One region of the Ruegeria sp. HKCCA5463 genome, then DNA from elsewhere that is predicted to be linked to it. Evidence: riboswitches for the same ligand, from Rfam matches in the RefSeq annotation. Region 1 holds a riboswitch; each other region holds the start of a gene.
What was found. A riboswitch is a leader RNA that binds a small molecule or an ion and turns the genes downstream of it on or off. The one in region 1 is predicted to bind cobalamin.

Region 2: linked by a shared signal. The riboswitch ahead of GOW09_RS21455 (DUF4198 domain-containing protein) and the one ahead of GOW09_RS13945 (DUF1636 domain-containing protein) in region 1 are both predicted to bind cobalamin.
Region 3: linked by a shared signal. The riboswitch ahead of GOW09_RS15170 (DUF1636 domain-containing protein) and the one ahead of GOW09_RS13945 (DUF1636 domain-containing protein) in region 1 are both predicted to bind cobalamin.
Region 4: linked by a shared signal. The riboswitch ahead of GOW09_RS07430 (aromatic ring-hydroxylating dioxygenase subunit alpha) and the one ahead of GOW09_RS13945 (DUF1636 domain-containing protein) in region 1 are both predicted to bind cobalamin.

What each region holds. Positions count from the first base shown of each region.
Region 1 covers NZ_WQFL01000006.1:122,161-130,137, reverse strand. Annotated here, with positions in the region: gene GOW09_RS13955 (carbohydrate kinase) at 1-690, shown strand, start outside; partial or broken gene GOW09_RS13950 (D-lyxose/D-mannose family sugar isomerase) at 707-1,371, shown strand; cobalamin riboswitch at 1,472-1,669, shown strand; gene GOW09_RS13945 (DUF1636 domain-containing protein) at 1,767-2,123, shown strand; gene GOW09_RS13940 (ABC transporter ATP-binding protein) at 2,120-2,893, shown strand; gene GOW09_RS13935 (ABC transporter substrate-binding protein) at 2,910-3,860, shown strand; gene GOW09_RS13930 (iron ABC transporter permease) at 3,862-4,872, shown strand; gene GOW09_RS13925 (inositol monophosphatase family protein) at 4,896-5,675, opposite strand; gene GOW09_RS13920 (FAD-dependent oxidoreductase) at 5,943-7,977, opposite strand, start outside.
Region 2 covers NZ_WQFL01000016.1:19,068-27,044, forward strand. Annotated here, with positions in the region: gene GOW09_RS21445 (sugar ABC transporter substrate-binding protein) at 1-582, opposite strand, end outside; gene GOW09_RS21450 (ROK family transcriptional regulator) at 836-1,960, shown strand; cobalamin riboswitch at 2,082-2,281, shown strand; gene GOW09_RS21455 (DUF4198 domain-containing protein) at 2,414-3,199, shown strand; gene cbiM (cobalt transporter CbiM) at 3,206-3,817, shown strand; gene GOW09_RS21465 (cobalt ABC transporter permease) at 3,814-4,389, shown strand; gene cbiQ (cobalt ECF transporter T component CbiQ) at 4,389-5,168, shown strand; gene GOW09_RS21475 (energy-coupling factor ABC transporter ATP-binding protein) at 5,165-5,815, shown strand; gene GOW09_RS21480 (hypothetical protein) at 5,920-6,132, opposite strand; gene GOW09_RS21485 (hypothetical protein) at 6,209-7,207, opposite strand; gene GOW09_RS21490 (hypothetical protein) at 7,200-7,977, opposite strand, start outside.
Region 3 covers NZ_WQFL01000007.1:64,128-72,104, forward strand. Annotated here, with positions in the region: gene cobN (cobaltochelatase subunit CobN) at 1-2,245, opposite strand, end outside; gene cobW (cobalamin biosynthesis protein CobW) at 2,251-3,306, opposite strand; gene GOW09_RS15170 (DUF1636 domain-containing protein) at 3,308-3,679, opposite strand; cobalamin riboswitch at 3,771-3,978, opposite strand; gene GOW09_RS15175 (SLC13 family permease) at 4,212-6,068, opposite strand; tRNA gene GOW09_RS15180 (tRNA-Cys) at 6,697-6,770, opposite strand; gene GOW09_RS15185 (protein-L-isoaspartate O-methyltransferase) at 6,996-7,649, shown strand; gene GOW09_RS15190 (TolC family outer membrane protein) at 7,744-7,977, shown strand, end outside.
Region 4 covers NZ_WQFL01000002.1:278,184-286,160, forward strand. Annotated here, with positions in the region: gene GOW09_RS07425 (hybrid-cluster NAD(P)-dependent oxidoreductase) at 1-880, opposite strand, end outside; gene GOW09_RS07430 (aromatic ring-hydroxylating dioxygenase subunit alpha) at 886-2,139, opposite strand; cobalamin riboswitch at 2,221-2,425, opposite strand; gene GOW09_RS07435 (hypothetical protein) at 2,692-2,943, shown strand; gene GOW09_RS07440 (hypothetical protein) at 2,952-3,176, shown strand; gene GOW09_RS07445 (DUF3833 family protein) at 3,206-3,748, opposite strand; gene GOW09_RS07450 (DUF3833 domain-containing protein) at 3,745-4,362, opposite strand; gene GOW09_RS07455 (MFS transporter) at 4,359-5,582, opposite strand; gene GOW09_RS07460 (hypothetical protein) at 5,582-6,127, opposite strand; gene GOW09_RS07465 (NAD(P)/FAD-dependent oxidoreductase) at 6,081-7,412, opposite strand; gene GOW09_RS07470 (SDR family oxidoreductase) at 7,606-7,977, shown strand, end outside.

The sequences.
Region 1 (7,977 bases):
CGTCCCACCACGCTTGCCTTTGTGCAGCTCTCGGATGGACACGCTTCTTACAGCTTTGTTGATGAAAACACTGCGGGCCGGATGTTGCTGCCCGAAGACATGCCCGATCAGCTTCCTGCTGTCTCTGCCCTGTATCTCGGTGGAATCAGCCTTGCGTGTGAACCTTGCGCAGATGCCTATGCCGCCCTTCTGGACCGCCACGGTTCCGACCGGGCAGTGATGCTGGACCCGAATATCCGCCCGGATTTCATCAAGGATCAAACCCGATTTCGGACGCGTTTGAACCGTATGATCTCGCGTGCGGATATCGTCAAGGTTTCAGACGAGGACCTGGACTGGATCATTCCGGGCGCTGAATCCGAATCCGCAAAAGCGTCTGTGCTGTTGCAGGCGGGTCCTTCCGTTGTCATCGTCACGCGTGGCAGTGAAGGGGCGCACGGTTACCTGGCGGATGGTTCCGAAGTCTCGGTTCCTGTGAAACCCGTTGAAGTGGTCGATACGATCGGCGCAGGTGACACGTTCAACGCCGGCGTTCTGACCGAGCTCAGCCGCGCAGGGCATCTGACCAAGTCAGTTCTGCGCGGATTGACGGTTGAAAGCCTGCAAGCCGCCATGGAACTGGGCGCTGACGTGGCGGCCGTAACCGTTTCCCGAGCCGGGGCGGAACCCCCTTGGGCGCACGAACTTTGATCTGCGGGATGGCATGATGAAACGATCCGAAATCAACCACATCAAGCCCTATGCACAGGCGTTCATTCAACCCTTCGGCGCCGTGTTGCCACCCTTTGCGGATTGGTCGCCCGAGAAAATGCGCAGCCCTCTGGCCAAAACGATCCGCAGCCGCGGGCTGGGATGGGATATTACCGATTACGCACAAGGCCATTTCGACGAACATTACCTATTCCCGTTCACTCTACGCACTGGTTAGACGAAGGATCTGAAATCCGGGCGTGGGATGCTCTGTGCAGAAAACTATTGATCTCGAAAGACAATCAGCTTTCTCCGGTGCACCGGCATATTATCAAGGCAGAAGACATCATCAACCGGGGCGGCGGCGATCTCTTTCTGGAAATTCATGCGCCGGATCCAAACGGTGGCGTCGACCGCAGCAACCCGATGACGGTCCCCAGCGATGCCTGCCCTGTAACCTTGCAACCCCAAGAGCACGTACGGCTGAAGCCCGGGTAAAGCGTAACTCTGATGCCCGACATCTGGCACGCTTTCTGGGCCGAGCGCGGCGATTGCCTTATTGGCGAGGTATCGACCGTGAATGACGACCGTACGAACAATGTGTTTGAAAAGCCAATTCCACGGTTTTCAAAGGTCGAGAAAGATTTCGAGCCGGATTTCCTTCTTGTATCAGACTATTGACACCGTTCGGTCCGGGCTGGCGCAGCAGGACAGCTGGCGCGGCTGTTGCAATTCCATCTACCACCGCCTTCGTCTGCCGCTTGACAAGTCTGGCATTGCCGGACTAGCTGAGCGGGATGGTTCCGTAAGGGATGAAAATGGGAACACGGTGCGGCGCTGGAATGTGCCAAGTCCGTGACTGCCCCCGCAACTGTAAGCGGTGAGCGACGCCACTTCACCACTGACCCGCATGGGTTGGGAAGGTCGGCCAAGCAACGACCCGCAAGTCAGGAGACCTGCCATCGCACTATAAACCAACCCGAGGCGGGGCGTCTCGGAAGGAGGCTTGATGGCGTGTTTGCGTAATATCTGGGTATGTGCCCTCTGTCTGCGTCTGGCAAACGACGGAGATGGCTATGACCTGCTATTCTGATCACTACGTTCTGATCTGTTCAACATGTCAGGGGGCGATGTCTGCCGAGGCTGCGCAAGACGAGCTGAATGCCCGGTTGCCTGACGGTTTTGAAACCCGAATGGTGGCCTGCATGGCAGGTTGTGAACGGGCCATGACGGTCGGATTTCAGGCCCCGGGAAAAGCGCAGTACCTGTTTGGCGATATCACGACATCACACGACCTGTCCGCCTTGGTCGAATTCGCGACCCAGTTCGGCGACAGTGACGATGGCTGGACCAGCGCCTCGGACCGCCCCCCTGCCCTTTTCGCAAAGACCTTGTCGCGAATACCCGCATTGCCGTCCGGTGGCGCTTCATGAGTTTTCTGGTTGCCGAAAATTTGGAGTACTATGCTCTTAATGGCGATATCCTGTTGCAGGATGTGTCCTTTCGTCTGGAAGAAGGATCAATTCTGGCAATCGCCGGGCCGAACGGCGCCGGCAAGACCACTCTGCTGAAACTGCTGTGCGGGATCGAACGGGTTATCTTGGGTGATGTTTGGATAGAAGGCCAAAGCCTTCGGACCCTGTCCGCCCGCCAACGTGCCCGCTCCATTGCTGTGGTCGGGCAGCAGGAAATGCCTGACGGGCGGATGCGCCTGCAAGACTATGTTGCGCTGGGGCAAATCCCGATTCAGGGCGAACGTTCGATGGCTCAGCACAAGGCTGATCTGGAACGGGTTCTGACGACGACCGAGCTGTCGCATTTTGCCAACAAAACGATGGGTCAACTGTCCGGCGGAGAACGTCAGCGCGCACATATCGCGCGCGCGTTGGCCCAGAACCCGTCCTTGCTGTTTCTAGACGAGCCAACCAACCATCTGGACCCCGATGCCAAGGGGCACATGCTGTCTCTGGTTGCTGATCTGGGGGTAACGGTCGTCATGATCGTCCATGATCTGGTCATGATCCCGGAATTCGCCACCCATGTGGCGCTGATGAAAGCCACGCGTCTGACGGGGTTCGGGCCTGTTGTCGAAGTTCTGACCCCAGACCGGGTACGTGAGACATTCGGCGTGGATTATCTGTGCTTTCAGCACGAAGGCCGCATGATCCCCGCACTGGATATCCGAAAACGGAAACTGTCATAATAACAGGAACTTAAATATGATGCAGAAACTTTGGCCGGTGGTTGTTTTCGCTGGCTTGGCAGGTGGCGCGGCAGCGGAAGCCGTCACCGTGGACAATTGCGGCGAACCGCTGGTTTTTGACTCGGCGCCGGAACGTCTGGTCGTGCATGACATGAACATGGCGGATATGGCCTTTGCGCTCGGCCTTCAGGACAAGATCGTGGGGCTTACCGGAATTACCGGCTGGTACAAAACAAGCCCTGATTTTGATGCTCAGCGTGGCGATATCCCAGAGCTTGCCCCCAAATACCCGACCATTGAAAACCTTGTGGCCGTCGAACCCGATCTGTTTTTCGCCGGTTGGTACTATGGCATGAAACCCGGCGGTGACGTCACGCCCGACACGCTGGAACCCTTTGGTATCAAGACCATGATCCTGACCGAAAGCTGCGTGCATCTGGACAAGGATCGCCCCGAGGCCAGCATGAACCTGTTGTTTGATGACGTTCTGCGTCTGGGCAAGGTCATGCAGGTCGAAGACAAGGCCGAGGCGCTGGTTGCCAGCTGGAAAGACAAATTGTCCGCCATCGAAGCAAAAACAGCCGATCTGGAAAAGCCCCGCGTATTCCTGTTGGACGGACCGGCCGATGCTCCGTTCACCGCTGGCAAGTTCGCCATTCCCGATGCAATGATCGCAGCCGCGGGTGGCGAGAACGTGACGCATGATCTGGATACCAGCTGGGGCCGCACGTCGTGGGAGGCCGTGGCAGCGGCCAACCCGGAGTTTCTGGTGCTGCTCGATTATCAATCCGGCAACGGCGCAGAGGACACTTTCCAGTTCCTCAAGGATCACCCGGTGATGTCACAAACGGACGCGGTAAAGAACGAGCGCTGGATTGGCCTGCGTTACGAGGAACTGACGCCCGGCCCGGCAAATATCGAGGCGATCGAGAAGATGGCGAAGGCGATGCACCCGGAGACCAATTGATATGGTCCGATTGGGCCGTTTGATAGTGCTGGGGGCGGTTGTTCTGACCGCCCTTTTGCTGTTGTCGATCGTCTACGGGACCACCCCAATCCCCATAAGCGAAGTTTTTTCGGCCATCGGCCTCGGAACCGGTCTGGTGGAAGGAGACATGTCGCCCTTGCACCGGATCGTCTTCGACCTTCGCCTGCCCCGTGCCTTGTTTGCCGCCGTGATTGGTGCGGGACTGGGCGTCGTTGGTGTCGTTTTGCAAACAACGACGCGAAACGATCTGGCAGATCCGTTTCTGTTCGGTCTGTCCTCGGGTGCTGCTGCCGGCGCCGTTCTGGTGATCACCGTCACGGGTGATGTCCTGGGAATCTGGACGTTGCCGCTGGCGGCATTTTGCGGTGGTCTGATTGCGTCCGGCATTGTTCTGGCGCTGGTTCAGGGCTTGCGTACGAGCGCACCCGAAAAACTGATCCTGGCTGGCCTGGCGGTGTCCTTTCTGTTTTCCGCGATCACCAACTACCTGATTTTCTCTGGCGACAATCGCGCAGCGCATTCGGTGATATTCTGGATGCTTGGCGGTCTGGGACTGGCAAGATGGGAAACCTTCCCGCTTGTCTTGATCGGATTGGGCCTGATCCTGAGCTATTCGCTTTACCGCAGCCGGTGGCTTGACGCGCTGCTGACCGGGGATTTCACAGCATCGTCACTGGGTATTCCCGTTCAAGGACTGCGGTTCAGCATGTTTTTCGTTGCCGCGTTGGCGACGGCCAGTTTCGTTTCCGTTGCCGGTGTAATCGGCTTTGTCGGGCTGATGGTGCCTCATATTGCACGCGGCATCGCCGGAACTCTGCACCGAAACCTGCTGATCGTCTCGGCGATCGTGGGCGCGATTCTGTTGACATTGTCCGATATCTTGTCACGCCTTCTTCTGGCTCCGCAGGAGTTGCCGGTCGGAATCGTCACGACGTCGATAGGATCACTTTTTGTCTTTTTGTATTTGTTCAAATCTGATCGCGGGAGCTAGTTTTCCAAGGTTGCGCAACACTGTCATTTTTCGACATTGATGAGGTCAAGCAGTTCAGCATGCAATTCAGGGGTTGCGGCGGAAACGACCGCGCCATCTGAATCGAGGGGCAACGCATGCCCGTGCCAATCGGTCATCACTCCGCCAGCAGCCGTGATCAGAGGTGAGAGCGCCAGATAGTCATAAGGTTGCAGATCGTAATCCACCACAGCATCGACATGGCCCGAAGCAAGCAAGGCATGGGGATAACAATCATAGGCAAATCGGCGCGTCTGCCCTGCATTCATCAGCCGGCTGAACAGGTCAGGATGATCGCGATAAATTTTGTCGCCTTCATTCACGTACAAAACCGATTGATCCAGACGCGTGGTGTGCGACACTTTTATCGGTCGCCCGTTCAGGCTGGCCCCGTTATCAACCACACCCAAATAGGTCTCATGTAAGGCCGGCATTCCGACCAGCCCCAACCGAGGGCGCCCATCCACAAGGTGCGCCAAAAGGAACCCGAACAAAGGATGGCCGGACAGAAACGAACGGGTTCCGTCAATCGGGTCAATCACCCACATATGAAGCCCGTCGCCTGCTTCTTGACCGTGCTCTTCGCCAAAGATGCCGTGTCCGGGAAAATGCTGTTTCAGGTAGGTGCGAACTTCCGCCTCAACTGCCTTGTCGGCCTGCGTCACCGGGCTTTCATCCTGTTTGAATTCAATGCCCAAAGACCCCCGAAAAAACCGCATCGCGGACTCCGTGGCAATATCAGCAATCTTCATCGCGTGTTCAGTCAACGCATCTGGGGTTACCATTTTCGGTCCTTTTCGGCTGAAGTCATCCAATCTCCAACGGATGAAAGGTTGTTTGCCCTGAAAGCTGAATGGGAAGTCTTGCAGTTCAGTTTTCAGATGGGCATGAGGTGTGACAATACTGAAACTTTATCAATGGCTTATGGATCGAAATCCGTCAGATTCGACGAACATTCGGACACTCTGGGCGGATTTGCCCTGTTTGCATGCTTTCCCCATGTGTTCCGATCGCCGTGCGTGTGTCGGTAGATCTGCTCTTGCACCCTCGGGTCAGGTCTTCACCCGGCTCATCTGCGGGTCGTAAAGCGGTTGCAGCGTCACTTCGCAAGGAACCCTCTGAGTGGCGACATCCAATTCATATGTCCCTGATGTGACGTATTGTGCGTCGACACCGTTGGCGTTTCGGATGTAACCGTAGCCGATCGACTTTTCGACGGTGTAACCATAGCCGCCCGAAGTCAGCCATCCGACCCTTTCGCCATTCCGATAGATCGTTTCACGCCCCAGAAGAACAACCTCGGGGTCAACCGTGAAACATGCCAGCATCTTCTTTACGCCGCCGGTTTTTTGCGCCTCAGAGGCGGCGCGCCCTTTGAAATCAATATTTTTCCGGAGTTTCACGGCCCAGCCCAAGCCGCTTTCGAACGGCGTATAATCCGGCCCGATATCCGAGCCCCAGGCGCGATAGCCTTTTTCAAGACGCAGCGATTCAATCGCCCTGTAGCCCGCATTGATCAATCCATGCGGGCGCCCTGCCTCCATCAAGGCGTCATACACGGTTTGTGCATATTCCACCGGCAGGTGCAGTTCCCAGCCCAGTTCACCCACATAAGTCACGCGCAGCGCCTTAACCGGGCACCCGGCGATGCCGATGGTGCGGATCGTGCCAAACTTGAACCCGCTGTTCGAGACGTCATCGCGCGTCACCGGCGCCAGAATCTCACGTGATTTTGGCCCCATCAATGACAGAACCGCATTCGATGAGGTGATATCGAAAAGCTGGCAATTCATGCCCTCGGGAATGCTGCGGTTGATCCAGTCGAAGTCATGGGTGGCATAGCCGGTGCCGGTGACGATATAGAACTCATCATGGGCCACGCGCCCAACGGTCAGGTCACACTCGATCCCGCCCTTGTCGTTCAGCATCTGGGTGTAGGCAAGCGCGCCAACCGGCTTGTCCACATCATTGGCGCAGATCCAGTTCAACGCTGCCAAAGCATCCGGACCCTTGAGGGCGAATTTGGCGAAAGAGGTCTGATCGAACAACACAGCCGCTTCACGTGCCGCTTTATGTTCCCGCCCGACGGCATCGAACCAGTTCTGGCGGCCAAAGCTGTATTCATCCTTGGGCACCTCGCCCTTTGACGCGTCCGCGTACCAGTTGGGGCGTTCCCAGCCCAGTTTCTCGCCAAAACACGCGCCCTGCTTTTTCAGCGTGTCATAAAGCGGCGATTTTCGGCAGGGGCGGCCCGAGTCATGTTCCTCATGCGGCCAACCCATCGTGTAGTGTTTGCCATATGCCTCGACAGTACGGGTGCGAACCCAGTCGGTGTCGAAATGCGGGCGGCCAAAGCGACGGATATCGGCAGACCACAAATCGAAGGGCGGCTCGCCCTTATGCACCCATTCCGCCAGCGCCATGCCCGCACCACCGCCAGCCGCGATGCCAAAGGCATTGAAGCCAGCACCGACGAAGAAGTTCCTCAACTCGGGCGCTTCGCCGATGATGAAATTGCCGTCGGGCGTGAAGCTTTCCGGCCCGTTGGTCAGCGTCTTGACGCCGGCGTTCTCCAGCGCGGGCACGCGACCCAGCGCAAGTTCCATAAGCTGTTCGAAATGATCGAAGTTGCTGTCAAGAAGGGTATAGTGGAAGCCTTGCGGAATACCCTTGGTGGCCCAGGGGATCGGGTTCGGCTCATAGCCGCCCATGACCAGACCTCCGACTTCTTCCTTGTAGTAAGTCAGCCGGTCGGGATCGCGCAGAGTGGGCAGATTGCCGGGCACGTCGAAAGGTTCAGTCACCATGTACTGGTGCTCCATCGGAACCAGAGGAACGTTGACGCCAAAGCGGCTGGCAAAGGTGCGGGACCATTGCCCGGCGCAGCAGATCACCTTTTCACACTCGATCCGACCTTGTTCGGTGATAACCGCGCGAATTTTGCCACCTTCGATCTCGATATCGGTAACTTTGGTATCTTCGATTATCTTCGCCCCGGCCATGCGGGCGCCCTTGGCCAATGCCTGCGTGATATCTGACGGGTTCGCCTGACCGTCAGTCGGCAGGTAAGCCGCGCCGATCACGTCA
Region 2 (7,977 bases), on a different contig from region 1:
ATCTTCATCGCCGATCACGTTCGGGTCCGCCAGATCGATACCGAAGCCTTGCAGGAAACCCTGATTGCGCAGCACATCCACTGTCGGCTGGCTGACGGCAAGATCCAGTGTCGCGATTTTGGCGTCGTTGGCCGCGTCGCCCAGCGTGGCTTTTGCCCATTGTCCAATCAGCAGCCCGGCCAGGAAATTGTCCGTGGCAAAGGTCGCGTCAGCCGAGTCAATGGGTTCCAGCGGCGTATCCAGAGCGATAACCAGAACACCTGCATCCCGCGCCTGCTTCACGGCCGGAACGATGGATGATGTGTCCGAGGCCGTCAGCAGAATGCCCTTGGCGCCGTCCAGAATGCAGGTCTCAATGGCTTGCACCTGCGTTTCATGGTCACCGTCAACTTTGCCCGCAAAGGCTTTGAGCGTCATTCCCAGCTCTTCCGCTTTTGCAGTCGCACCTTCTTTCATTTTGACAAAGAACGGGTTGGTGTCCGTCTTGGTGATCAGGCAAACAGTTTCGCCTTCCGCCATTGCACTGCCAGCCATGGCAGTAACCCCGAGCGCAGCAGCACCCGCAAGTTTTGCAAGTTTCATCGATTATCCTCCCAGTTTTTTCTATGCCGAGTAGGGCACGAGGGCGATCAGGCAAAAAATCCTGACCCCATAAGAAACAATCACAAGATTCGAATTTTGAGTCAATAAATAAATCACTCTTATTTATTATTGACAGGGCGGGCGGGCTTTCTCATTCTTCAACAGGAAAGGGGTGGTCGTGCCGGAAAATTCATCTCGGAAAAATTCGATTGGCCTGCACGGGTCAGAGGTGCGCGGAACCAACCAAAGCGGGATGCGGGCCCGGAACGAACGGCTTGTATTGTCGCTTGTCCGGCGTCACCAGGCCCTTTCGAAGTCCGAGATCGCGCGCATGACAGGACTGTCGGCACAAACCGTTTCCGTCATCATGCGGCTGTTGGAGAAGGATGGTTTGCTTTTGCGCGGCGAACCGGTCCGCGGGAAAGTCGGGCAACCTTCCGTTCCCATGCGACTTAACCCGGATGGTGCCTTTTTCTTTGGGCTCAAGGTGGGGCGTCGCAGTGCCGAGTTGGTTTTGACTGACTTTGTCGGAAATGTGCGGCAACGCGATCGGCGAACCTATGACTATCCAACGCCGAAAGCCACTTTGGAGTTTTCCACTGAGAGTCTGGGCAAAATGATATCATCCATGTCGCCTGAGGCCAAAGGCAGGATTGCGGGACTTGGGATTGCCATGCCGTTCTACCTATGGGACTGGGCCCAGACCCTTCAGGTTCCTCAGGAAGAAATGGACCCGTGGCGCGTATCAGACCTGAAGGCTGACCTGGCGCGGCGCCTCGATATTCCGGTATTCCTGCAAAATGACGCCACTGCGGCTTGTGGGGCGGAATTGGTATTCGGTCCAGCCGATGGGCCCAGGGATTTCCTGTACTTCTATATCGGGTTTTTCATTGGCGGCGGTGTGGTCCTCAATGGCGCAATCTTTTCGGGACGTGGAAACGCGGGCGCAATCGGCCCCTTGCCTGTGCCAGATGATGCCGGTGGTGTCAGACCCCTTATCGACGTGGCCAGCCTGTATGTGCTCGAGCGTGCAATCACCACAGCAGGTGTCACGTCGCATTCCATTTGGGAAACGACCCAGCGTTGGGATGTGCCAAAAGTTCAACTGGAATACTGGTTGAAACAGACGGCGAGTGGGATTGCCTATGCGATTGTCTCGTCCTGTAGCCTGATAGATTTCGAATGCGTGAAGATTGACGGCTGGATGCCGCAGGACATCAAGGCGCGTTTGGTTGAAATGGTCGAAGACAAACTGTCTGAGCTTAACCTGACCGGTCTCGAGCGCCCTGCCGTGCTGGCAGGGACCGTGGGCCCGGAAGCACGCTCACTGGGCGCGGCGAGCCTGCCGTTGTCGGAAAGGTATCTTTCAGAAGCTTAGATGTGAAATCACCTTGTTGCCTTGGATATTTCACAAACTGGTTCACTCTCGCAAACTGCCGAGCTCATTATTTTCGATGGCCGTAACACATTTTCGTTGACGGAGGGCTGAGTTGTCTGGCAAGCCGCTCGGCATGTCCGGTTCCGGGGCTTGCTCTGGAATCAATAGGGAATGCGGTGCGGGCTCAGGCCCAATTCCGCAACTGCACCCGCAACTGTAAGCGGCGAGCAGGGCTGAAACGCCACTGGGGGTTGCCCGGGAAGGCCAGTCCGACGCTTTGACCCGCAAGTCAGGATACCTGCCGGACATGTGCCCTCACAAGGGGCACTCCTAATCGGCGACGGGATGTGCGTCGGACCAGGATGCCTGAAAAGGGTAATTTGGCGTTGAATGTCCCGTGGTCAAAACGAATTTCGCGCCGGGATTGGCGCGACGGGACAAGGACGACTGTTCATGAAAACGCTGCTCAGCGCAGCCGCTGCCGCGGTGGCTCTTCCTGCCATAGCAAATGCGCATTTCCTTTTGGAATACACCACCGACACCATGATCGAGAAACCGGGCGATGTACCGGTCAAACTGATTTTCTGGCATCCGTTCGAGAATGGCCATGTCATGGATCTGGAAAAGCCGCAGGAATTCTATGTGATCCACAACGGTGAAAAGACCGATTTGCTGGACACGCTGGAACCTATCCGGTTCACTGGCGGGGAAAACGAGGGTGCGGCGTTCAAGGGCAGTGTCCCGGTCAAACGTTCGGGCGACTATGTGCTGGTGACGGTTCCTCAGCCTTATTATGAGGAATCCGAAGACATTTATATCCAACAGCTCACCAAAGCCTTCCTGAACCGCAACGAATTGCCGACCGACTGGATGAATCCCGTGGGTCTGCCGACCGAGATTATCCCGCTGAACAAGCCGACCAACATCATCGCGGGTTCGACTTTCACGGGCCGTGTGCTGGCTGATGGTCAGCCGGTTGCGGGGGCCGAGATCGAGATCGAGTACATGGCCGCCGAACCCGACATGGAAAGTTCGGCCGTTTCTGCACCGAAAGCGTCTCCTATGCCGGGTGGTGCGGTGGTCGCAATATCTGACGACAACGGGTACTTTTCGTTCGGCGTTCCGAAAGCCGGTTACTGGGGTTTCGCCGCCCTTGGTTCCGGTCCGGCAACCGAACATGAGGGCAAAGAACTCAGCCAGGATGCGGTCATCTGGATTCGTGCCTGGGATCTGGAGTAACCCCAAATGCACATCGTCGACGGAGCCCTTTCCAACCCGGTTGTAATTGGCGGCGCCATAGCCGCCGCGGGCGGGATCGCCATGGGTCTCAGGTCTCTGGATCTTGATCGCATCCCCACTGCGGGCGTGCTGTCAGCCAGTTTCTTCGTGGCATCCTTGATCCACGTGCCCATTGGTCCGTCGTCGGTCCATCTGATCCTCAACGGCATGGCCGGGCTGCTGCTTGGTTGGGCCGCATTCCCGGCTTTGTTCGTCGGGCTTTTGCTACAGGCGGTCTTTTTCGGCTTTGGCGGGTTGACGGTGTTGGGGATCAACACCGTCAATATCGCCTTTCCCGCAGTGGTGGCCGGAATGTTGTTCGGTCGTCTGATCGCGCGTGGAACGCCTTTGCAAGGTGCAATTTGGGGGGGCGTCGGCGGCGCATTTGCGATTGCGGCGACAACCGGCATGGTCGCGTTTTCCTTGGCGCTGTCGGGGGATGAATTTCTGCCTGCCGCCAAGCTTGTTTTCTTCGCCCATATTCCTGTCATGGCCATCGAGGCGATTTTGACCGGGTTCGCCGTGTTGTTGGCGCGCAAGGTCAAGCCCGAGCTGTTTTTCAGAGGAGCAGCCACATGAAGCATCTGGTTGTCATATTGGCCGTGTGCTGCGCACCTGTGCCTGCCCTGGCGCACAAGGTCATAGCCGGCGTTTTCGAGTCGGGAGACGTCATCGAGGGCGAAATTGGCTTTTCTAACGGCGACATGGCAAACGGCACCGAGGTCATTGTCACCGGCCCGGATGGGGCCGAGCTGGGTCGATCGGTCACGGATGCGGACGGTTTTTTTGTCTACACGCCGACCTCGGCCGTGGCGCACACCTTCTTTGCCAACCTTGGCGCCGGGCATGTGGCCGAAGTCACGATGTCTGCCGAAGATGTCGCGCGGATCATGGGCGTTGCCGTGGCAGAAAACGGTGGCTCATCTTCGGCTGCTGTGACGCAGGCCAGCGGTTCGGCGGCGTCTCTCAGCGCCGAAGAGCAGCAGGTTATCGCCAAGGCCGTACGTAACGAATTGCGCCCGCTCAGGCGCGAGATTGCGGCCTATCGCGAACAGAATGACCTGCAAACCATCCTTGGCGGGATCGGGTACATCGTTGGTCTGTTTGGTCTGGGCTTTTACATGGCGGCCCGCCGCAAGCTGGCCTCCTGATGGCACACGTTCTGGGGCACAAGGAAAAAACACTGTCCGAAGCCGGTGACGGACCAGAAGGTCTGATCAGCCTGCTGGATCCTCGGATGCGGATCGTCATGGCAGTTGTTTTTGCGGTCGTGACCGTGGCGCTGTCATCCCTCGGCGCGCTCTGCGCGGCGCTGACAGTGTCGCTTTCGCTTCTGATAGTTTCACGTCTGCCGCGGCGAAAGACGTTGAAGCGAATGGCCATGATGGATGGGTTCATCCTGTTCATGCTGGTCCTGTTGCCCTTTTCCATGCCCGGGGATCCGATGTTCACGCTTTGGGGATTCTCCGCAAGCTGGCAGGGTTTTTGGAAAGCGGTCGAGATTGCCTTGACCGCCAATGCCGTGATCCTGTCCCTGTTGGTTTTGGTCGGGACGATGGAGCCGGTTACACTGGGCCACGCCCTGCATCGTCTGCGGTGCCCCGAAAAGCTGGTTTACCTGCTGATGTTCACGATCCGGTATATCGAGGTCTTGCGCGAAGAATACCTGCGGCTGCGCGCCGCCATGAAGGTGCGTGGTTTTCGGCCAGCAACAAACTGGCACACATATCGCAGCTTTGGCTACCTTGTGGGTATGATGCTTGTGCGCGCGATCGAAAGATCAGAACGCATCCTGGCCGCTATGAAGTGCCGGGGGTTTTCCGGGCGTATGCCGTTGCTTCAGGAATTTGCCCTGACCCGTGCGGACATTGTGTTCGCGGCAGGTTTCAGCGGTCTCTGCCTGGGTCTGATCGTTCTGGAATTCGCATGACACTGATCGCGCTTGAAGACATCTGTTTTTCCTACCCCGGCCAGCCACCCGTTCTGGACGGGGCAAGCCTGAGCCTGAGCGCGGGGCAGCGCCTGTCCCTGACAGGCCCGAACGGAGCGGGGAAATCGACGCTCCTGCGGATTTTGCTTGGGTTGCAGCGCCCGTGTTCAGGCACCGTCACCGTTTTTGGTCAGCAACGCGTGGAAGAGGCTGATTTCCATGAGGTCCGCCGCCGGGTGGGGCTTGTATTTCAGGATGCGGACGATCAGCTGTTCTGCCCGACCGTCGCCGAAGACGTTGCTTTTGGTCCGCTCAATCTGGGCAAGACCCGTGACGAAGCACTTGCCATCGTCGACAAAGTACTGGGCGATCTGGACCTGATGCACCTGAAGAACCGCATTACCCATAAATTGTCAGGCGGAGAAAAGCGTCTGGTGACCCTGGCGACGGTTCTGGCGATGGAACCCGAAGTGCTGTTGCTGGACGAACCGACGAATGCGTTGGATACGAAAAACGAAGCGCGCCTGCTGGAAATCCTGCGCGCGTTGCCACAGGCGATTTTGCTTGTCAGTCATTCGCCGGCGTTCCGCTTGGAACTGGCGCCCGATGAACTGGATCTTCGCGACGGGAAGCTGGTGCCGGTCTGACCTGTTCTCGTGGCAACCGGACATGGTGGTTTCAGAAATGCAATCATACCGCCTGAGCCACGCCATGAAACGGAAAGCGAACCTTGCGCGTCGTCAGGCCTTGGCTATGTGCGTCTGCGGCTCATCAGCCCATATTTGACCGCCCATGCCCGAAAGGACCCGCGTCTGCGCCTGTCCTGTTTCACAGGTTGCCTGGATTGCGCACCGCCTTTGCGGTTGAATTCGAACACGTCGATTATCCGCTCGGCACAGCCACAGGCTTCGCCCATGCCGACTTTGGCGAAATAGAATTTCTCGAAACGCTCGGGGTTTTGCATGGCTGACCTCCTGAATGCATTGAACCTCATGAAGGGCGCATTGCCAAATCACTTTCGTGCGTTTCAGGCAGCCGTGCTATGGCGCAGCGAACTCGCTTCCTGTCCAGACATTGTCCAGTTGATTGAAGACCGGCGAGGTAATGAGCATTTCAGCGGAATAAAGCAGTTGCAGCTCATCCGCAAACCGCGTGACGCCCGGCACAAGCCCGGTGATGTTGCGCCATTCCGCCCAGGTTCCGGGATTTGACAGACTGGTCGGATTTCCGGGATCAGCGGGCTGGTGCCACCCGGCGGCGTTCAGCAGCGGCGTGAGCGCAAAGCGCGCATCATTGCTGTCGACTTCGGTACAGGCAGTGGTGTCGCACTCCCAACTTGTCCAGTTCGCCGCCGCGATGGTTCCGGCGATCGGAGCGGCGGCGTCGATGACCCGAGCCATAACCTCGAACCCGCCACCAGCCGTCGGACGGCTGAGCGACAAAGGGTCGGTTGCCACGGCGTGCAAAGCCGCTGTTGGCGCCAGGCTGAGTGTACGACCGATCAAAGCCAGCTGCGCAGAGCCGTCTGTTGCGGGTGCAGACCCCGCAGCAGGCAGGACCCTGAAAGGTGTCAAAATCGGAACCGCGCCACCGCGGATTGTGATTTCCTGCACCGCATTGTCAAAGGCCGGAACAAAGTCGCTGCGGATCGTATGGGTCAACGGGAAGCTGGGTTGTTGCGGCCCCGCAGGTCGGGCGCCGTCACGTGTGACAAAGGACAACGGTGGAACGGCACCGGGCTGTGGCAGCGAAATCTGCGGCCCTGCTATGCCCAGAGCGGCCGCGATCATGCGCGCGCGCTGTTCGGCCTCTCCATACTCGCTGAGCAGATTTATGTAGCCGCCGATCTCGGTGATGTTGCGCGGGGCAGGGATGCGGGATGGGGCAATGTCGCCAGCGATGGCCAGCCTGTGGGCTATAACCTCTCGGGCGCGCTGTATCGCCGGAGAATTGGTGGTTTCGAGAATATTGATGATGGCCTCGGCAAGGCTTTCATCGATACCGGGTTCGGCGGTTGCATTCGTGCTGGTGTCACTCATCGTCGTCCTCCGCAGGGGCGCTCAGGCCATTGAGGAAATCCAGAACGGATTGGCTGCCGGCCTTGGTTGCGCTGCCGTCATCCGCATCCGTATTGGCTTTGGTAAAGGCCCCGAAAAGCTTGGCCAGAAGCAACGTGTTGGAGGGATTGGCCAGAGCGGCAGCACCGCCGGGGAAATCCTTGAACAGGTTTTGCGTGAAGGCCGCCCGGTTGCCATCCGGTTGCCCGCCGATCAGCGCAGAAACACCCGAGGCGTTCTTGGCGATATCCTCAAACCCCTTGAGCTTTGCGGCATTGTCGGCAGCTGTCTTTTTCTTCTCGGCGGCTTGCTTTTTGGCTTCTTCCTCTTTGCGGGCCGCGGCGATCTCTTGCCCTTTGCCCGCCAGTTCAGTGGCCTTGCCGACAAGCTCTTTGGTCAGATCCGTCGCCGTGTCTATGGCCTTGTCCCGACCGGCGGCGACCGATTGCGTTTCAAGGGCCAGTTGCGCCTGCAACTCTTTCAGACCTGTCAGATCGGTTCCCGCCCGTGCAAGATCAGGCGCGGCCTTGAGGATCTCGGCCAGTTGCGAACTGGGCACGGCCTGGCCCGTGCCGATGTCGCCCCCTGCGATGGTAAGCGTGTTCGAAGGTTGATTGGCCGGCAGGTCCGATGGCGCACGGGTGCCAAAGATCGCATCGCTGTCCGCGGGCAGGACCGGCGTGTCGCCAACCGGGGGTGGCGTCGGGCTGTCCTGCCAGTTCCAGAAGCGGCGATGGTCGATCATCTCGCAG
Region 3 (7,977 bases), on a different contig from region 1:
CCTGAGCATAGGCCGCACGGGTCGGAACCGACCGCGGATCGGTGGTGTAAAGGTTCCGCCCGGTGGGCAGAACATCTGACCGGCCACGATAGGGGGACCCTGAAGGCCCGGCATCAATCCGCTTGCCTTCGAGCGCTTTGATCAGCGCGTCGCGTTCGGCGTGGGCCGAAGGAGCCGGATCGAAACTGCCCGTCACTTCGGGCACACGCCCGAAGATGTGCAGCCCGTCGCCAAACTGGCTTTCCTTGATGTCACAGACAAAGCGGTCGATGCGGGTGATGGCCTCGGCGGTGCAGGTTGCCTGATCGAGGCCAAGATCGCTTTCCAGCCCTATCGCCTGCGCCTCATCACGGATATCTTCCTGCAAGCGGTCGCGGCGTTTGGGGTCAAGCCCGTCGGCGTTGGAAAACTCATCCAGCAGCGATTCAAGCCGCACCATCCGATCCGGCGTGCCGCTTTCCTTCATCGGGGGCGGGATGTGGCCCAGCGTGACGGCTCCGATCCGGCGCTTGGCTTGCGCGGCCTCGCCCGGGTCGTTCACGATAAACGGGTAGATCACCGGCAGATCGCCGATCAGCGCCTCGGGCCAACAATCGGCAGACAAGGCGACCGATTTTCCGGGCAACCATTCCAGCGTTCCATGCGCGCCGATATGGATCAGCGCATCGGCACCCAACCCTTTGCGCAGCCACAGATAGAAGGCGACATAACCGTGGCGCGGGGTGCGCGAGAGGTCATGATAGTCGTCATCTCGCAGCTCGGGCGTGCCGCGTTCGGGTTGCAGCGCGACCAGCGCCTTGCCGCGCCGAAGCGCGGTGAAATGGAAGGCACCATCGGCACAGGCCGGATCATCTTCGGGCGCGCCCCAAACGGCGTGCAGATCAGCGCGCAGGGTCTCGGGCAATTCCGCAAGCGCATCCTGATAATCCCCAAGCGACCACGAAATCCGTGCGTCCAGAAGAGTGTCGGCAATCGGCTCGCCTGTCGCGATGTCATAGCCTTCTTTGTCAAGATCGGACAGCATCGCCTCGGCCGAGGCCAGCGCGTCGAGGCCAACCGCATGGGCCATCTGCCAGTCTTTGCCGGGATAGGTGGACAGGACCAACGCAGGAATCTGATCTGCCTTGGGTTTGTCGTTCAGTGCAAGCCAGCCCGATACACGGTCGATGATTGCTTCGATCCGGTCCGGTTCGGGCCGATGTGCAAAGCGCGCGTATTCCAGATGCGGATCGCGTTTGCCGGGTTCCTTGAAAGACGCGATTCCTGCTGAGATCCGTCCATCCACCTCGGGCAGTACCACATGCATGGCAAGATCGGCGGGGGACAAACCGCGTTCCGCCTCGGCCCAGGCTTTGCGGCGCGAGGTGGCGAGAGCGACCTGAAACACCGGCACGCCTGCCGCGTCCAGAGGCGACGTTCCCGACGCACCTTTTCCCGAAAACGAGGTGGCGTTGACAATGGCCGATGGGTTCAGCGCAACAACCTGGTCCCGCAACCAGTCGGCGGCCACGGGCGCCTTGAGAGACGGGGCAAACATGCCCACCGCCGCGTATCCACGGGCGCGCAGGCTGCGGATCAGGGCGGCGATCGGGGCGGTGTCTGCCGAGGTCAGGTAAGCGCGGTAAAAGGTGACGAGGATTCGTTTGGCCTTGCTTTCGAACGCGGTTTCCACCGGGATTACGCCGCGATCCGGACACCACACGCCACATTCGGGCAAGGTCTTGGCGCCCATCACCGGACCGGCATAAAGCCCCGCCGCCAAAGCCATCTGCGCCAGCGCCGCCTGTGCCGCGACCTCGCCGCCGGTATCGCACAGATGCGCCAGACGCCGCAGGGTCGAGACCGGCAGGGTGGAATAGTCATCCAGCCGCGTGTCCTCGCGCCCGTCGGCGGGCAGCACCGCCAGTGCGATGCCCTTGGCCTGCGCCAGGGCCAAAACCTGCTGCAACCCATAAGGCCAGTAGGGGACGCCGCCGATCAGACGGATCAGAATGCCCTTGGCGCCCTCCATCGTCTGCTCGACATAGGTATCGACCGATAACGGGTGTTTCAACGCCGTCAAATTCGCCAGCCGCAGGGTCGGCATTCGCCCTTCCGGTCCGCCGCCGCGATGCCAGCCCGCCGCGAAAGCCCCCAGATCGCTGTCCGAAAACGACAGCACCACCAGATCCGCCGGGCTCTGGCCCAGATCGGTTGGGGTCTCGGTTTCCTCGAGCCCGTGGCTTTCGCGGAAGACGACGTGCATGGGTCTTACTCGGCAGCCTCACGCACACCCACGAGGATTTCGCGGATTTCCGCCTCTTTGATATCGTCATGCTCGGCGATGACGACCAGACGCGAACGACGGTCTTCACCGGGTTCCCACGGGCGGTCATACTGGTGACGCACGCGGGCACCCACTGCCTGGACCAGCAGGCGCATGGGTTTGCCCTGAACGGCGGCATACCCTTTGACGCGCAGGATGTTCAGTTCATTGGCGAGGCGTTCGATATTGGCGACCAGTTGGGCCGGATCGGTCTGCTCGGGCAGCTCGACGATGATGCTTTCGAAATCGTCATGCTCGTGATCGTGATGGCCGTCGTGATGCGAGGGTCGGGCGTCCATGTCATCCTCGGCGGCGGCTTCCAGACCCAGCACAACGCGCACGTCCACGGCACCTTCGGCCACTTCGACGACGGGCAGGGGGCGCGGCGCCTCGGCGGCGATGATCTCGCGCGCTTTGGCCACGCCTTCGGGGCCGGCGAGGTCGGGCTTGGTCAGCAGGATGATGTCGGCGCACGAGATCTGATCCTCGAACACCTCGGACAGGGGCGTTTCGTGGTCGATCGAGTCATCGGCCATGCGCTGGGCGTCCACCGCTTCGACATTGGGCGCGAAACGGCCTGCGGCCACAGCCTCGGCATCGGCTAAGGCGATCACGCCGTCGACGGTGATCTTCGAGCGGATGTCAGGCCAGTCGAATGCCTTGAGCAGCGGTTTCGGCAGGGCCAGACCGCTGGTTTCGATCAGGATATGATCCGGGCGCGGCTCCAACGCCATCAGGGCCTCGATGGTGGGAATGAAATCATCTGCCACGGTGCAGCAGATGCAGCCATTGGCCAGTTCCATGATGTTTTCCGCCGGGCAATCTGGAATGGCACAGGATTTCAGGATGTCGCCATCGACGCCTACATCGCCGAACTCGTTGACTACGACGGCAAGGCGCTTGCCCTGCGGGTTCTGCATCAGGTGACGCACCAAAGTGGTCTTGCCCGAGCCCAGAAAGCCGGTGATCACTGTGACGGGGAGTTTTTCGAGGTTCGACATGTCAGGCTCCAATGGGGGGAATGCGCGAGGCACAGTTCTTGCGAAAATGTTCGGGGCGTTCGCGCCATTTCACCAAACCATCTTCCGTGGCCAGATACTTGGTCGCGCCGTCGACGATGACGTCGACATGATCTGTTTCGTTCAGGTTTTCATACACGAAGGTCCAGCGGCCCGGCCCGCGCAACACGATCGAACAGCCTTGATCGCAGTTTGACAGGCATTCAACGGCTTGCAGGGTGACACCGTCGGGCAGGTCTGCCTGTTCCAGGGCCTTGTGCAACAAAGCGCCCGGGCGTTGCGCATCATCTTCGACAGGCAGGCCGCGACGGCAGGTAGTACAGACCAGCAACTCGACTGGTGCGGTCTCGGTCATGTCTCTCATCCCCCCAAATCCTCTTCGCGGGGGACGGGGTTTCATGCGGGCCACGAGTGGTCATGGACCCGACACCGGAACACCCCGCCCGGTTTCAACTTCGGTTGTTGGCAGGTCTCCCGGCTTGCGGATGCCAGAGGCGGGCCTCTGTCGGATGTCCCGCCTTCCCGGCTTTCGGGCCAGTGGCATTGGGCATCCTCTCCGTTCACGGTCGCGGGGGCGGCTGCGTTTGGCGGCAAGACCGTTGACGCATTCCCTTTTCATCGGCTCTCACCGACACCAACGAAAGGGACATGCGGCACCGCTGGCCTGCTTGTCAAGCGAGTCGCGCGCAACAATGATGCAGAGGCATGGAAAGCGACCTGTGGGCGTCGATGGGCGGCATGGTGTGCCGGGACCCAGCCTGAGGTGGGCCCGGCGACGAACGGTATCTTAGCAAGGGGCGTAGACTATGGTGAACGGGTGCCTTGACTGAACCTGTCCAGATGATGAGAAAAGACCACCGAACCCCCCGGATCCTCTTGCGCTAATACTAATAGATGACGTTTATCATGAGCAGCGAGACGACCAGAAACAGCGCCGTCATTATTCCGCCGGAGCGGACGAAATCCATCACCTTGTATCCGGCCGGACCCATGATCAACGCGTTTACCTGATGGGTTGGGATGATGAAGCTGTTCGATGTCGATATAGCGACCGTCAGGGCAAAGACGGCCGGGTTTCCACCCGCCGCCACCGCAATTGATACCGCCAGAGGCACCAGCAGAACCGTGGCCCCCACATTGGACATGACCAAAGAAAAGGCCGTCGCCAGAACGGCGATGCCGGTTTGCAGCGACCAGAGCGGCCAGCCGTCCAGAATTATCATGATCTGCTGCGCGATCCACGCGGCCGTACCTGTGTTCTGCACGGCTTGTCCCAAAGGTATGAGGCAGGCGAGCAGGAATACGGTGTTCCATCCGACCGCGCGGTATGCCTCGTCCACGCTGAGCACACGGGTCAGCATCATGCCCACCGCGCCGGTAAGAAGACAGAGTGAAAGCCGGACATCCGTGAACAGGATCAACGACAGCGAAATGGCGAAGAATGCCAGGGCCCAGCCGACTTTTTGCGGCCGCAGCTCGTCCTGAGGAAAGTCCGTCGTCACAACGACGAAATCCGGATCTCGTTTGATCCGCATCAGGTTGTCCCATCTGGTATGTGCCACAAGCATGTCGCCCGCCTGAAACTTTTCGAGCCCGATCTGAGTGGATTCGTGATCCTCGGTCTCGACATGGCTCAGCGTCTCTTCGCCGCGGTGAATGGCCAGCAGCGACATCCCGTAGGTCTTGCGAAACAAAAGCTCGCGGGGGCATTTGCCGATCAGCTTGCTGTCGGGCGTGATGACCACCTCGGCCACGCCTGCATTGGTTGGGGCGAACTCTTCGACGAAAATGTCCAAATCCGGAAGAACGGTCAGCCCGTATTTCTCGGCGAACGTCTCGACCTCCCAACGGCGGCCGACGATGGCCAGCCGACACGGCGCTGCAATTTCCGCTGTCAAAACCTGAACCATCGAGGTTTTGCCGCGATAGAAGGTGGAAATGATGTACAGGTGGTTTTCGTGGTTGATGTCGGCCAGAATCTCGCCGACCAAAGGGCTGTCCTCGGGCACCACGACTTCGAACACATCGGCTTTGAGGCCATAGACCCTTTGCAGGTATTCCTGTGTCCCTTGTCCGGTACCCGTATTGTCAGGCCCTTCAGCCTCGGGCAAAACCCAACGTCCCAACAGCAGAAAGTAACCAATTCCCGTCAGGATCAGAACCGCACCGATCGGCGTGACCGAGAACAGGCCGAAGGGCTCCATTTTCTGAGAGGCCGGCAGACTGTCATTTGCCGTCAGGATCAGATCGTTCAGCAGGATAAGAGGAGACGACCCCACCATCGTCATGGTGCCGCCCAAAATGGCGCAGAATCCCATCGGCATGAGCAGGCGCGACAGCGGTATGCCCGACCGTGTGGAAATTCGGCTGACAACCGGCAGAAACAGAGCAGCGGCGCCGACATTCTGCATGAACGAGGATATGACGCCAACGGTGCCGGAAATGATTGGTACAACCCTGCCTTCGGATTTGCCGCCGTATTTGAGGATGACGGCAGCCACCTTGTTCATGATCCCCGTCTTGTCCAGACCGGCCCCGACGATCATGACCGCAATGATCGAGATGACGGCATTGGATGCGAAGCCGTCGAACAGAAGGGTGACATCCGCCAGATTTCCCAGCCCGGGCGCGTAGCTGAGCAAGCCTATGAGAACCAGAACCAATATGGCGGAAAGGTCGATCCTTATGATCTCGGAAACGAACAGAAAAACGGTGAAAGCCAGCAGGGTGCAAACGACCCCCATCTCGAAGGTAAAGGCAATGTGTTCCACAATACGTCCAGAACTTTTTCTTTGTTAGAGTCCTAGTTCATCCTTCCCGAGTTGTCATGAAGTTTCGTTTTTCGGCGATGGTGAGACATAATATTGCTCAAGGGCTGTTGTTGGAGCAATGCCTTCGGAGGCCCGTTTTGACGAACACGTCAGAAAGAAGGATAGGCCAAATTGCATAAGGCAGTCTGCACGCTTCGCGCAGGCGCGATGCCGTCCCAACCAGGTCGAAGCAGCACAGGTAATGGCAGGTCAATTCCAGCCATGGACGACAGACAATCCGACAGCTTTGTTTGCAGCACCATTCTGCCGCTGCCTGAACCGCACAAAGGGCCAGCTTGGCCGTCCTTGATCGCAAACTGCCCACAAGAATGGTATACATCTGAAAGGGCCGGACCAATGGTTCAGGTCACCAATTCTGAACATTTCGAGATGAAGATGCCCAGGAAGTACGGCGGGTGTTGCCTGAACGCAAGCTGGCGGCATATGCCAAGAATGCTCGCAGTCGGATGGAACAGAACCAGATCGAAACACGAAAAATCCAATAGTTGGTTGGATATTGGACCTCGAGGAGGGAAAAAGTACCGCAAGTCATTGGAGGTATTGGAGGCGAGTACCGGAATCGAACCGGTGTACACGGATTTGCAATCCGCTGCGTCACCACTCCGCCAACTCGCCTTTACAAGTAAAATCAAATACTTGCTGTGGTGTGCGTGGGGTTTTAGCAGCTTTCCCAAGGGGCGTCCAGAGGATTGCGCGCAATTTTGTCGACGAGATTGAAATTTGCCGAAGCCCGCAACCGCAAACGCACAGGCGCAGGGGGGTTGCGTCAACAGGGCCGTTGCTGGGCGTTTCAGGATGTGGCAAAAGCCGGGTAACTTTGGGAATGACTCGAGAGATCCTATGACAGATTTCGCTGCCCGGCGCCGCACTATGGTTGATACGCAAATCCGGCCTTCGGATGTTACAAAGTTCCCGATAATTGAGGCGATGTTGAACGTCCCGCGCGAAAACTTCGTGCCTGACGCACAGCGTGAGGCCGCCTATGCCGACAGTGTGATCGATCTGGGCAACGGGCGCTGTATGCTCGAGCCGAGAACGCTTTCTAAAATGCTGGATGCGCTCAACATTTCGAACGACGAGATGATTCTCGATATCGCTCCGGCGACGGGGTATTCCACTGCGGTTGCCGCGCGTATGGCCCAGTTGGTTGTTGGTGTGGAAAGCGACGACTCGCTGGCGTCCGAGGCGCAAAGCCTGTTGGCTGAGGCCGATGTGGACAATGCCATTATCCACGTCGGTCCTTTGGATCAGGGTGCGGCTGAGCACGGTCCTTACGATGCGATCATGGTGCAGGGCGGTGTTGAACGGATTCCCGACGCGCTGTTGGATCAGCTCAAGGAACATGGCCGGATTGCATGCCTGTTTGTTGAAGGCAATCTTGGAACTGTGCGGATCGGTCGAAAGACCGGAGGCCGGGTCAGCTGGCGGGATGCGTTCAACGCCAGTGCACCGATACTAGAGAGCTTTTCGGCGGAGTGTGCATTTTCGCTATAGTTCGCCGATAGATTCTGCTGGCGCCTTGATTAGTTGAAAAGAAGACCGCAAACTGCTTTCAGGGCAGTGTAATTTCGTTTGAGAGGATTTCGGTATGCGTGGTTCAGCGACAGGCAAGCTGGTCAGGGCATTCGCAGTGACCGCAGGACTTGCCATCAGCGTTATGCCAGGGCGTCCGGCGTGGGCTGACAACATAACAGACGCCTTCATCGGCGCGTATAATACAAGCGGCTTGCTGGAGCAGAACCGGGCGCTGCTGCGCGCGGCAGATGAAGACGTGGCAATCGCGCTTTCTGCATTACGGCCAATCATCAACTGGACTGTACAG
Region 4 (7,977 bases), on a different contig from region 1:
TGTCGGTCTCGGCAACCTTGGCCGTCACGCCCGAGGTCGCGAACAGGATCTCGGCGCTGCTGTCGTCGTCCAGAACAACGTCATCCAACTCGGGCTGATCCGCCTCGGTTTCCACCGGCGCGCCGAAGCTTTCCTGATGGTAGTTGTTCATATCAAAACCAAGACCGGCCAGCGCGTCGCGTACCGCTTGCATGAAGGGCTCAGGACCGCAGCAATAGACTTCGCGCTCAAGGTAATCCGGCGCCATCAGCCCCAGCATCAATTGGTTGAACTGACCCTGATATCCCGTCCATGGGCGGTAGCGGTCCGGCTCTTCCACCACGAATTTCAGGTCCAAACCATCCGTGCGGCTGGCCATCTGTTCCAAGCGCTGGCGGAAGATGATCTCGGATGGCCTTTTGGCGCAGTTGATGAAGACAACGTCCAGATCGCGGCCTTCGTCCCACATACAGGTGGTCATCGACATCATCGGGGTGATGCCCGAGCCAGCCGAGATAAACAGGAACTTGCGCGCATCGCTCAACGCGTTGGTGAACAGGCCCGCGGGCCCAATGGCCTTGATCCGCATGCCGGGTTGAAGATTGTCCAGCATCCAGCGCGTGCCGATACTGTCGGGTTGCGCTTTGGCGGTGATGGTGATCGACCGCGGCCGCGACGGCGACGATGAGATCGTGTAGGTGCGATGCACAACGCCTCCGGGCTGGCCGGGCGCCGGAATCTCGAGCGTCAGGAACTGACCGGGGTGATAGGCGAACTGCGCCCCCGAGGGGGCACGGAACGAAAAGCTGGCGGTGTTCGGCATCTCGGGCACGACCGAGACACATTCCAGCATCTCTCCATCCTGCCAGACGGCTGATGAAAGCGTGTTCAGGTCTTTCATCAGCCTTACTCCGCCGCCATGGAGTCAGGCGCCAGGCGGGCCGAAACTGTGTTGCAATACCAATCCACGAATTGCAGCACGCCGGATTCCTGAATGGCTGAATACGGGCCGGGCACATAGGCCGGGCTGTTGATGCCCTGCTGGTTGTCCTCGACCACCTGACGGTCTTCGTTATTCGTGGCGACCCAGACTTCGGTCAGACGTTTCACGTCATAGTCAACGCCTTCAACCGCATCCTTGTTGACCAGCCATTTGGTCGTGACCTCGGTCTCTGTCGGGCCGATCGGCGTGACGCGGAAAACAATCGAGTGGTCGGCAAGAAAGTGGTTCCACGTGGTCGGATAGTGGAACTTCAAAAGCGATCCCGCATCCGCAAAGGGCGACCGGCCCAACCAACGGCGCACGGCGGATTTCCCGTCCATCGTATAACTCTCGGCCCCTTCTTTCAGCGGCATCCGCGCCAGTCGATATTGGCCGTCCTCGTGCAGGTAGAACTGCGATGGCATACCCGCTGCCTGGCACCTGTCGAAATGGGCTTGCATATAGGCTGGGGTTTCACCGCCTTCGATCCCCGTCACGCCCGGATCATCAGGGAAGGTCCGGCACAGCGCAGGGTGGTTGCCGCCGCAGTGATAGCACTCGCGATTGTTTTCCCAGACCAGCTTCCAGTTGCCGTTCTCGATGATCGTGCTTTCGAAGGCGACCTTGGCATTCGCAAGATCATGCGGCTCAAGATACGGGCGGGCGATATTGGCGAACGTGTCAAAATCCGGGGCGACATCCGCCAGACAGATGTAAACCAACCCGGCAAGCTCGCGGCAATGAACCGTCTTCAAACCATGCTGCCTGGGATCAAATTCCGGCCCCATGTCGCGGGCCCACAGCAAAGAGCCGTCAAGCTCGTAGGTCCATTGGTGATATGGGCAAACCAGCTTCGGCGCGTTGCCTTTTGCCGCCTTGCATATGATCGAGCCGCGATGGCGGCAGGTGTTGTGAAACGCCCGGATCTGGTTGTCGGCGCCGCGCACGATGATCACGCGATAGGCACCCACGTTGTATGTTACATAGTCGCCGGCTTTCACCAGTTCGCAAGCAGGAATGGCAAAGAGCCATTCGCGATAGTGGATGGTTTCCAGGTCGGTCTGAAAGATCTCGGGGTCGGTGTAAAAGGCCCGTTCCAGAGCATAGCCCGGGATTCGACGCGCCAACAGGTTTTGGACATTGTTCACTTCTGGCTCTCCTGCCGCGCCCCGCGGCATTGCTTGGGCAGATGACAAGGAGGAGCCGTCCGGAAGCGCGCGAGGATCACGTCCGAAATCCGTGCCCCCACCGCCACCCGCGGTTTGACATATCTTTGAGGCTGGTTTCCGGACTTGAAAGGGGCTTGCGCCCGGTTGCGACACCTTCCCGGGATCCTCGTCCCAGTGGTTGATTGTCGAACCTGACCTTCCTTACCGTTGCGGGGGCAGTACCGGACTTACACCGATTTCCCAATTCTCCGCTGTCTGAGAATCAAGCAGCGGCACCTCACGATGGCAGCCTACTTTTTACCCGCTTGGGCGCTGAAATGCTTGCGACATTTCCGGTTTCAAAACAGACATGGAAATTTTCCGGCAGCGTGGACGGCGCCGGGATCACAGTCCTTGGCACAGGGGCGTGGCAGGCCCGCCAGCATGGCGTTTTGCGGTGGCCGATGGCCTTGCGATGGATGCGGCCACGTCTGACATCGGCGCCGCCTAATTGTCCCCCAACCGCGACGGCGAAGGCCCGGCTGCTCGGATCAGAAACGAAACGCTGCACGTCGCCTGAGCATGGCTGGAAAAGAGAGTGTCAAGCCAAGTGAAGGAGGTTTGCAGCAAGCCCTTTTGGGTGAAGTTGATCCGTTTGGGATAGTGCTGGCTTTCAATGGGGCAGGTGAAGAAGGCGAATATCCGTCATGCGAGAGTTGTCAGTCCACCTTGTCAACGGTCGGTAGAAAACCTCATTTTGTCCATAAAAAATTGTCTTTTTCGGGAAAAACCATTACGTTTTCCGAAAATGGTGGAAAACACCGGAGGCAGTAAGAGAGCAGATGCCAAAACCGAAAACAGGTGTTTTGCGGACAACAGTTCCTTCGCGCCTCATGGGAAAACGGGATGGTCTGTTTTTCCTCTGGGGGCAGATAGAACGCGCGCGCTTGAAGGTCGAGGGCGGCGAACGCGCCGAGGGCGCGGCCTCGGACGGGCCAAGGGCAAACACGGCCGGTGAGGTCAAGGGATCGACGACAGCATTGGTGGACGAGTTTATTTTCTACTGACTTTTGTGATGAAACCGGTCCTGGCGGCCCTATTTCTTCTCGAAGAACAGGATGACTTCACCCAGACGGACGCCATAGCGTGAGACATACGCGCGGTTCAGCAGACGGTCGTCATCCAGCAGCCACATCCAATCGTCGAATTTGACACGCATGGTCCCGTCCTTGATCGGCAGGTCGATCTTGTATTTCCAGTTGAACGTATCCCCGCGCTCAATCCCGCTGGCGGTTCCCAGCACGCCAGGCGCCGTACCGGTCCACGTATCCTCTCCGGTTTTGGTCAATGTCCAGATGCGCTGTTCCGTCGCGCCATCGTCGTAGACGAAGTCTTCGACCAGGGTCAGGGTTTCGCCGTCCCATGTCCCGTCGATATCAACCGTGAATCTGCGGGGGATATTTCCCAGAACATCCTGAAACTGACCGTAGGCCACTGTTTTGCCTTCGAAAAATTCCTCGAGGTTCAACTGTCGGTCCGACAGAAACGTTTTTGGTACCTTCGGTTTGCTGGAGCAGGCCGCCAGAAGTGCAAGGCTTGCGATGGCGACGCAGGCGATGAAAGAGCGAAAGGTGATCATTGCAACGGCTTCCCTTCCAAAGTCGCGTCATACCCGTTTGACCCACTTGGATGCATCGGTTTAGAACTGGGGCTTGGACGCATTGTGGCGATCAGTTCCGCGACCTTGACGCCAAACTTGCGCATCTCGGACCGATTCATGATGACGCCGGTTTCTGTCAGATACATCCAATCGGTGACATCCAGCGTATGTCCACCGGCGTCATCTGGCAGAATGATACGATAGGTCAGTTTCACCGTGGACCCCGAGATGATGCCCCGACCTTCGCCTACGATATCATCCGCCATTGCCGTGAATGTGTTGCCAGTTCCCAGCGTCAGGTACCATTTGCGGGTCATCTGTTTTCCGTTGGAATACGTGAAGTACTCGGTCAGCGTGCCAGAGTTGCCTTTCCATTCGCCGGACATGCGCGCGACAAAGCTGTTCGACATTTTGCCGTTGGGGCCATAGATCAGGCCCTCGGACAAGATCTCTCCGTTCAGGTGTTTTTTCAGGGAAAAATCTGGCCCGGTGCCGCTGTAATCTGACGGCGATTGCGCGCGAAAGCTCAGCAGCCTTGCGCGGATGAAGACAGCGGTCAGAAGGACCAGAAGGATGATGGTGAAAGCGTTCATTTGCTTGTGACCTCGGACGGCAGGGTCAACACCATCCCGAACGCTCCGACTTTCAGGATGCAGGGCAGCACCGCATAGGCAAGATTGAGTGTATCCAGCGCCTGTGCGGAATTGGTTTGACCGGGGGTGAAACCGCTGCGTTCCAGCAGCGGCAGAGTGAAAAAGGCAGCCAGGGCGAGGCCCAGTTTGCCAGCGAAGGACCAGATGCCAAACGCGGCTGATGCGTTCAGCCCGGCCCGGGTAAGGACGATCGAGAACATGGCCGGCAATACGACCATATCCGCGCCCAGCGCCGCGCCCGAGGCGAGACAGATCATTGCAAAACCCGCAAGATTTCCTGCACTCAGTGTGGCAGCGCCGATAAAGCCGGCAATCGAGAGCGGCATGGCGATGATCAGAGTCTGTTTCGGGCCAATTCTGTTGCTGAGCTTTGCCCAGATCGGGACGCTCGCGCCTGCGCTCAGGAAGAACAGGATCAACAAAGGACCCGCCTTGCCCGGCAGTTGCAGCCGGTCTTCCACAAAAAACAGAAACAGGGTGGAGGTTATGGCAACCGGGAGGCTGTTGACCAAAGCCAGCGCAAGAAGGCGCAAGCCACCGGCCTGACCCAGACCTGCAAAGGACAGGCCTGATCCGGTGATCGGTCTGCGTCGCCAGATCGGGATCGTCAGTATCAAGGTCAGAACGGACAGCAGCCCCAGAAACGCTCCGAATGCGGGGTAGCCTTGGGAGTGTGCCCCGAAAGCGACCAACAGGGCCGGAGCGCTGGCTGCGATGACCACCCCGGTCAACTGCCCGCCTTCACGATAGGCGGCCAGTGTCATCAGCTCTTGCGGATCGGTTCGCTTTGCCAGAGTTGCGCTGCGACCATACAGAAGAATGGTTCCCAGGCTGTATGCCGAGAACAGCAAGATCAGGATCGCGACCAGTTCCGGCACGCTGGCACCCTGCGGCAGATTGAAAAGCAGGGGAAACCCGATCGCCAGCCCCAAAGCCGCCATCGCCGCAAATGCAAGCTGGCCGCCGGGCCATCGGTCGATTGCCCAACCGATCAGCGGATCCTGCACCAGATCCACCAAACGGATCACCAGCAGCACCGTACCAATGACCCCAAGGCCAATACCCAGGTTCACGGCTGCAAAGCGCGGCAAGTGGATATAAAGCGGGATACCCGCCGCAGCGAGCATCAGCGCATAGAGACTGACCCGGGGATAGAGCATCACCGCCCCTGTAGCCTGCGCGTGAAGGACGCGGACCGCGTGTTGTCTCCCAGGAACACGGACATGAAACTGCGCTTGATGCCCGGATACGCCATGGTGCAGGTCTTTTGCCCGTTCAGCCAGAAACTGACCTTGTCGGGACCATCAGAAACCGCCAGATAGCTGTCCCCTTTCGCCACGGCTTTGAAACACCGGTTCAGTTGGTCGCGAACGGGTGCTGAACGGCCGATGCGGTCCATCTCGTCAAGCGTCGAGTTGACCAGCGCTTTCTTCTTGATGTTCTTGCGATAGGTCAGTTGCAGGGCGATATCTTCGCTCCAACTGAACGGCGCACCTTTGGGCGTATAGAGTTTGGCGTCATAGATCGGCAAACCCAGATACCGGAACGTCGCGGTTCCGCGCAGCTGGGCATCGTTCAGTTCTTCCGTGACCGGCGATGCGATCAGCCCATTAGGGATCAGCAAGGAAAGTGCAAGAAACGCTGTGCGCCATATCGCCTTATTCAGCGGCAACAGATAGGGCCGGGTCTTTCCCAGGAATGCCATTGTCAGCTCCGATGGTTTGCGGGGCGCCATTTATTCGAGCAACGACATGCATCGCGCTGGCTATCCCGTCTTCGTGAAATCCGTGCCGGTTGTAAGCACCGGCAAACCAAGTTCGGTTCTGTCCCTGCATCTCGCGGATTTGCCCTTGCGCCTTCAGGGCGGCCTTGTCGAAGACCGGATGGGCAAATTCAACCTGGTCATAGATCTTTTCCGCGGGAATTTCTGATGAAGCGTTCAGCGTTACAAACAGCGGGTCACTGTCCGGAATGTTCTGAAGCCGGTTCATCCAGTAGGTTACCCCCACATCTCCGGCTTGCGAACGATAGGTCCAGCTTGACCAACAGGCGCGCCGCTTTGGCATCTGACCTGGGTCACAATGCAATATGGCCGTATTGGGCTGGTAGCGGATTGCGCCCAATGCAGCGGCTTCCGCGGGGGTCGCGCCATCACCCAAAATGGCAAGCGACTGGTCGGAATGGGTGGCCAGGATGATTTCATCGAACTGATCCACGGCGCCCTGGCTGTGGATGGTGACGCCCATCTCGTCACGGGATACATTCTGAACAGGGCTGGCCAGACGTATTTCTGCCCCCCGCGCACGAAGGGCCGCGTCGATCCGGCGGACATACTCTATGCTGCCGCCTTTGACCGTGTACCATTGATGCTGGTTTGCGCGACCACTTGCCAGCAAAGCGTGATTGCGGAAAAACTGCACCAAAGAGCGTGCGGGGAACTGATCCACGAACTCGACCGGCGTAGACCAGATGGCACCGCACATCGGCATCAGATAATTGTGCCGGAACCAATGACCCAACCGCAGCTGGTCCACCAATTCGCCAATCGTGGTGTCATCGTCCTTGGCGGCTTCTGGGGCTTCTTTGCCAAACCGCAGAATATCAGCGATCATTTTATAGTAAGCCGGACGCGCCAGATTGCGCTTTTGAGCGGTCAGTGTGCGCAGATTGTTCAACCCGTATTCAATGCGGCCATTGTCGATTGTCGCGCCAAAGCTCATCTCGCTTTCGATCACGGGCACGCCCAGCTCATCAAACAGCCGGGTCAGGTAGGGATATGTCGCATAGTTGAAGACTATGAAGCCCGTATCGACCGGTTGATCCCCGTTCTTTCCGGCCATCACCGTGCGGGCATGGCCACCAAGCCGAGGTTCGGCCTCATAGACTGTCACGTCGTTGTTTTCTGAAAGATAGTAAGCGGCGGAAAGTCCCGAAATGCCTGCACCTACAATCGCGATTTTCTTCCGTACACCCCGGGGTTCGTCGAACATTCCAGCCTCTTTACGTATCAGTTTACAAAAAGATACGCAGGGTAGGCACAAGTGGATCAATCCGATTAGAAGTTTTTAACAGATGCACTACCTTGTGGCTTCTGGTTTGAGCTTCCGTGACCTGCGCTACCGTTTTGATCCGAAGCGGATGCGAGGCCGTATTATCGTGAAACACAACTGAATCGGCCCACACATGAGCAGCTTTGACGGGAAAACCATTTGGATCATCGGCGCAAGCGAAGGGCTGGGTCGCGCTTTGGCGCATGCGCTTGGCCAACAGGGTGCTTCCCTGATCCTGTCTGCGCGCAATCTTGAGCGGTTGTCCGAACTGTGTTCTGAACTGCCGGATGCGCGCGCGATCCGGTGCGATGTGACCGAGTTAGACTCTGTTCGTTCGGCTGTTGCCGAGGCGGGGCATGTCGACGGGCTGGTTTACAATGCAGGTGCGTATGACCCCATGCGTTCGGCCGAATGGGACACCGAGGCGTCGCTCAGGATGAGCGATGTGAACTATCTGGGTGCGCTACGGGTTCTGGGTGAAACCGTTCCGGGTTTTGTCCGGGCA